DNA from 2 places in the Thermosipho africanus Ob7 genome. Region 2 is predicted to be linked to the other one. Evidence: riboswitches for the same ligand, from Rfam matches in the RefSeq annotation. Region 2 holds a riboswitch; the other holds the start of a gene.

Region 1 (3,288 bases), on a different contig from region 2:
TTTCAGATACATTTGCGAGCACCCTTGGAAAAACATGAGCTCCACCTGGATCTAATAAAAAACCTTTATTTTCATGGATAATTAAATATTGATTAGTTGGAACCATATTTGGATCCTCTGTCTCTTCCCAACCAAGAAGGTAATATTTATGCTTGCCATCATCATATAAACAAATATTATTCATACTTTTTACCCCCTTTACTATTTATTATACCAGAAAAATAAACATTTTTCAGTTTTTTAGAACTATAAAAAATATTAACAATACAAACTTTCATATTTATAAAGATTTAAGGTTATTAACTTTATTTTTACTTGAAATCTATTACACAATGTTATAGAATAAGATGCTAAATGAATTGTTAATATATAGATAAGGAGGTTGATCATGGAAAAATCACAGGAAAGGTTAATACTTTTAACAGGATTGTTTACTGCCGTCATTATCATCTCAAACATAATAGCAGGAAAACTAGTTAATATTGGCCCATTTGTTATCACTTTATCAGTTTTAATTTATCCACTTAGCTTTGGAATATCTAATATAATATTTGAAGTTTATGGAGCTAATATGGCAAAAAAGGTTATCAAAGTTGGATTTTTAGCCTCACTTATTTTAGTAATATATTCATATTTAGTAATATTTTATCCACCATCAAATATTTTTGACAAAAATAATGCTTATATAACAGTTTTCAATTCAACTCCAAGAATAATATTAGCAAGCTTTTTAGCTTATCTTTCAGCACAATATACTAATATTTGGGCTTTTAACTTACCTAAAAAACTATTCAACTATGAAAATATTACTTTTAGAAATGCTTTTTCAATGATAATCACTCAATTTGTAGATTCTATAGTTTTCGTTGTAGTATCCTTTTTTGGCTCATATGATCTTAACGTATTGTTTAATATGATATTATCACAGTATATAGTAAAGCTGGCTCTATCAATTTTTAACAGTCCAATAATCAATATGAGCGTTAAAAAAATTAAAAATGAATTTGCTTTCGAAGAATAATACACGATTAATTGGCTTTTTATAAAATAATTAAAGATTACAAAAATTATAATTTTTGTTATAATTCTCTAGAAAAGTGAATATTATTTTGGAATAAAGGTGCCTATTTGGCTTAAAAGGGAAGCTGGTGAAAATCCAGCGCGGCCCCGCCACTGTAACCGAGGACGAAATCCACAGTATGCCACTGGGAAGTATTCCTGGGAAGGCGTGGAGAGTAGGATGATTCGGAAGCCAGGAGACCTGCCTTTATTTCAAAACGTTTCTCAATCTCGAGGGAAGATTGAGAAAAATTTTTTATTCAATACTTTGGAGGTGAGATAGTGAAAATTCATGAGTTTGTTGGTAAAAAACTTTTAAAAGAAGCAGGGATTGAAACACCAAATGGCTATGTAATTAAAAACTCAGACAGTCTACAAGTAAAATTTCTTCCAGCAGTTTTAAAAAGTCAAGTCCTTGTTGAAAGCAGAATGAAAGCAGGTGGAAATTTGCAAACACAAAAGACGAATTTTTCACCAATACATAAAATCTATTAGAAAAAGATATCCATGGTGAAAAACCTTATGCAATTCTTGTTGAAGAAAAAATAAATATTAAACAGATATAAAAATTCTTTTCTCAGAAAGTGGTGGTATAGAAATTGAAAACAATAAAAATAATATTTTAAATCTAAACATAAATGATTATAAAAAGCTGCCTGATAAATTTCACGATATTGTTATTAGCTATATAAATTATTTATTGAAAAAGAATTGACTCTTCTTGAAATTAATCTTCTTGCAGAAGATGAAAATGGCAAGTTAATCGCGCTTGATTGTGTAATGCATCTTGATGACAATGCATTATTTAGACAAAAATGGGCTCAAGAATTTGTAAATGATTAATATCCATTTCATTTTGTAAAATTAGATGGTGATATTGGCAGTATCGGTTGTGGAGCTGGAATAGTTATGGCAACAATGGATGCAGTAAATCTATATTGTGGAAAACCTGCCAACTTTTTGGATCTTGGTGGTGGAGCAAATTCAAATATAACTTTAGAAGCAATGAGATCACTAAAATCACTAAATGTATAAAAATCATAATGAATATATTTGGTTGTATTACAAAATGCGACGAAATAGCAAAAGCAATCGTAAAATTCAAAAACGAAAATAAAAATGTTCCTATACTTGTAAGAATTACCGGACCCAATGAAAACGAAGCCAAACGAATATTAGATGAAAATAACATAGCTTATTTTGATGATATGTACGAGATGATTAAATTGCAATAAGGGGAAGTATCATGATTAATGGAAATGAAAAAGTCTGTGCTCAAGGTATTACTGGAAAATATGGTAAATTTCACACAAAAAAATGATTGAATATGGAACAAATATAGTTTGTGGAGTTTCAAAAAACAATAAAGTAACAAATATTGAAAATATTCCTGTTTTTGATAACATGTTCGAAGCTGTAAAAAAATATAAATGTGATACTAGCGTGGTTTTTGTTCCGACCCTTTATGCTAAAAGTGCTATATTTGAAGCCATTGATTCAGGAATTAAAAAAATCATCACAATAACTGAGCACATTCCAATTCACGATATGATCGAAATATATAAAAAAGTAAAAGAGAAAAATATAACATTTGTAGGTCCAAATTGTCCAGGAATTATTCTTCCAGGAGTAAGTAAAATTGGAATAATGCCATCATCAGATTTCAAACCTGGAGATATAGCAATTATTTCAAAAAGTGGTACTCTAATGTACGAAGTATCCAATTACCTTTCAAAAAAATCCACTGGTATTAAAATTGCAATTGGATTAGGCGGTGATCCAATAATTGGAATTTCAATAGATGAAGCTTTAGAATTTGTTACGCATTTAAATCCAAGAAAAATTGTTATCATCAGTGAAATAGGCGGTAATGATGAAATAATAGGTATAGAAAAATTTCTAAAAAAAGGTTATAATGCTAATATACAGGTCTTTTTTTGCCGGAAGAACTGCTCCAAAAGGCAAAAGAATGGGACATGCAGGTGCTATTATCGAAGGCTATGAAGGTTCAATAGAGTATAAAGAAAACAAATTAAATAATATGGGGATTTTCGTTGCTAAATATATAGAAGAATTATTGGAGGGGTAAAATGAGCAATCCATTTTTTCTATTATTCATCTCAATTTTAAGTGGATTATTGCTTGGAAAAATTCAATTTAAAAACTTTAAACTAGGTGCTTCAGGTACACTTTTTGCTGGTCTTTTTTTTGGCTGGCTATTTCCATTGT
Region 2 (3,288 bases):
ACTCCCAAATACGTTTTAATGCCAGGGTTTGCTGATACACATACACACGGATTCATGGGAATAGATTGTATGCAGAGTACAAAAGAAGAATTTAAACAATGGGCAGATCTTGTTGAAAAAGAAGGCGTTACTTATCTTTTTCCAACAACAGTTTCTGCGGATTTTAAAATGTTAGAAAAGGTTATTAAAAAATTTTCTTCAGCAAAGCATTCTTCACTATTTTATTTACATCTTGAAGGGCCCTTTATAAACAAAGAAAGGGCTGGAGCTCAAAACAAGAAGTATATAACTGATTTTGATGGAAAAATTATAGACCTTGAAAGAATAAAAATTATGACAATTGCACCAGAAATTAAAGGTTTTTTTGAACTTTTGAAAATACTAAAAGAAAATAAAGTAGCAGCATCTATAGGGCATTCAAATGCTACATTTGATATTTTCAAAAAAGCATATGAGGCTGGAGTAAATAGGATAACGCATTTTCCAAATGCTCTACCACAACTTCACCACAGAGAAATAGGGATTGTTGGTGGCGTATTTCTTTATAAACCATTTGTTGAGATTATTCCAGATTTAATACATCTTTCGCAAGATTTTTTAAGACTTGTATATAAATTACTTGGACCTGATAGGATAATTCTTGTAACAGATAGTATTTCTGCAGCAGGTTTAAAGGATGGGATATATGACCTTGGAGGGTTACTGGTTAAAGTCAAAGATGGTATAGCAAGGCTAGAAAATGGTGCGCTTGCTGGGAGTACTCTGAAATTTAGTGATGGACTGAGAAACTTTAAAAAGGTTACTAATTGCTCATTAAAGGATTTATCAAAGGTATCTTCTTATAACGCTCTAAAGAGCGTAGGTATAGATGGGGGAAGAATAAAGGAAGGATATCCTGCAAAATTTGTGCTTTTAAATCAAGATTTGCAAATAATCAAAGTTTATAACTAAAAGTCTAAGTTGATAAAGGTAAAAATTGGTGGTATAATGCATACAGAAAATTGAATATAATGTTAACACCTTGGGTACCAAAGCGGTTTAAAAGGGAACGCCGGTGAAAGGCCGGGGCTGCCCAGCAACCGTAACCGGGGACGAAATCCACAGAATGCCACTGGGAGTATTTCCTGGGAAGGCGTGGAGAGTAGGTTGATCCGGGAGCCGGGAGACCTGCCTAAGGTGTAGCAATTCCACAAAAGCTAGGGGCTTTTTGTGGAAATTTTTGTTTAGATATATTCAAAGGGGGGATTTTGTGGATTTAAAACAAAAGGTTATTGATAGGCTAAATAACTTAACAAAACCGGTTAGAAGTCTTGGATATCTAGAAGACATCGCACTAAAGATGGCACTTATTCAAAACAAAGAAATTCCAGAATTGTTTAACGACAAGAGAGTATACGTCTTTGCATCAGATCATGGTGTTGTAGAAAATGGAGTTTCTGCATATCCTAAGGATGTTACTTATCAAATGGTTTTTAACTTTTTAAATGGTGGTGCTGCAATAAATGTCTTTTCAAGACATGTTGGTGCAAAGGTTTATGTGGTTGATGCAGGCGTTGATTATGATTTTCAAGATAATCATTCATTGATAAAAATGAAGGTCGGTTATGGTACAAAAGATTTTACAAAAGGTCCTGCAATGAGTAGAGAGGAAGCAGAAAAGTGCATTGAGCTTGGTAAAAAAATAGCAAGAGAGGCAATAGAGGAAGGAGCAGATCTTCTTGCTGTGGGGGATATGGGGATAGGGAACACCACAACCGCTTCTGCGATTGCTGTTGCATTTGGATACAACATTGATGATATTATCGACATTGGAACACCGCTTGATAGCGAAGGAATTAAAAGGAAAAGAGAGGCAATATTAAGAGCAATTGAAGTTAACAGGCCTGATCCAAATGACCCAATAGATGTTCTTTCAAAGGTTGGAGGATACTGCATAGGTGAAATGGCAGGATTTATACTTGAAGCTGCACACTCTAAAGTTCCTGTCGTAATTGATGGTTTTCCCACCACTTCGGCATTTTTAATTTCCTACTATTTAGACAAAGATGTTATAAATTACGTATTTAGTGGACACAAATCTTACGTAAAAGGTCACAAAGTTATATTGGATTCTTTAAATTTGCGTCCTATTCTCGATCTTGATATGAGACTTGGTGAGGGAACAGGAGCAGTTCTTTCTATGCCACTTATAGAAGCAGCTATAAAGATGATAAGGGAGATGGCTACCTTTGACTCAGCCAATGTTTCAAAGGGAATTGACCAGAATTTGGAGGATGTAAAATGAAGGGTATATTATTGGTTGCTCATGGTAGTAGAGTTCAAGAAACAAAAGAGATTGTATACAGATATTTTGAAGACTTACAAAGAAAATACAAAAATTGCAAATTGGGCTTTATGGAATTTAACGAGCCAAGTATTGAAGATGCTGTAAAGGAATTTTTGAAAGAAAAGGTCGAGGAAATAGTTGTTCTTCCACTTTTCTTATTTGAAGGAATGCATATAAAAAAAGATATTCCAGAAATTTTAGAAAAATATCCAATAAAGTTCAAGATATTAAAACCTATTTTGTACGACAAAAAGGTTTCAGATATTCTTTTTGAAAGGATTGAAAAAAGTGAAGTATACTGATCCTTTTGAAATAGAGAAAAAGAGTTTTTTAATTATAAGAAAAAATTTGAAAAAAGAACACAAACCAGGTTACTTGGATATTGTAACAAGGGTAATCCATGCAACTGCCGATTTTGAATTTGAAGAACTCTTAAGATTTAAAAATGATCCTATATCAGTTTTTAAAGAAACTGTGAAAAACGGTGCCAATATTGTAGTTGATACAAAGATGATTAAGGCTGGAATAAGTAAAAAATTCTTGGAAAAGTATAACGTGAAAGTAAAATGCTACATAGATGATGAGGATGTAATAAATCAAGCAAGGATCTCCAATTGTACACGTTCAATTCTTGCTATGAAAAAAGCAGTTGAGGAAAAAAATAACGATATTTTTGTTATTGGAAATGCACCAACTGCATTATTTACTCTTTGCTCATATATTGAAAATTCATCATTTTTACCAAAACTAGTTATAGGTGTTCCTGTAGGTTTTGTTGGAGCACAAGAGTCGAAAGAAGTTTTAAATTTGCTTGATGTACCTTCTATTATTACAAAAGGTAGAAAAGGTGGAAGTACAGTAGCAGTTGCAATTGTTAATGCGCTTTTTAGACTGTTGGAGGAGTAGCATGAAAAAGGAATTAAGGTATGGATACACAACTGGTTCTTGCGCAACTGCAGCAG

The links. Region 2 has a riboswitch for cobalamin ahead of cobT (nicotinate-nucleotide--dimethylbenzimidazole phosphoribosyltransferase). Riboswitches for the same ligand answer to the same signal wherever they lie in the genome.
Region 1: another riboswitch for cobalamin. It lies ahead of OB7_RS09895 (hypothetical protein); the one in region 2 lies ahead of cobT (nicotinate-nucleotide--dimethylbenzimidazole phosphoribosyltransferase).

The regions. Positions count from the first base shown of each region.
Region 1 is NZ_NKRG01000001.1:400,761-404,048, reverse strand. It holds gene OB7_RS02050 (oxygen-binding di-iron domain-containing protein) at 1-184, opposite strand, end outside; gene OB7_RS02045 (queuosine precursor transporter) at 389-1,021, shown strand; cobalamin riboswitch at 1,102-1,283, shown strand; gene OB7_RS09895 (hypothetical protein) at 1,342-1,554, shown strand; gene OB7_RS10145 (hypothetical protein) at 1,771-1,902, shown strand; gene OB7_RS10140 (hypothetical protein) at 1,969-2,094, shown strand; gene OB7_RS09890 (hypothetical protein) at 2,103-2,294, shown strand; gene OB7_RS02035 (succinate--CoA ligase subunit alpha) at 2,377-3,063, shown strand; gene OB7_RS02030 (aspartate-alanine antiporter-like transporter) at 3,150-3,288, shown strand, end outside.
Region 2 is NZ_NKRG01000008.1:51,201-54,488, forward strand. It holds gene nagA (N-acetylglucosamine-6-phosphate deacetylase) at 1-951, shown strand, start outside; cobalamin riboswitch at 1,007-1,189, shown strand; gene cobT (nicotinate-nucleotide--dimethylbenzimidazole phosphoribosyltransferase) at 1,250-2,284, shown strand; gene OB7_RS08425 (sirohydrochlorin chelatase) at 2,281-2,628, shown strand; gene OB7_RS08430 (precorrin-8X methylmutase) at 2,615-3,232, shown strand; gene cbiD (cobalt-precorrin-5B (C(1))-methyltransferase CbiD) at 3,234-3,288, shown strand, end outside.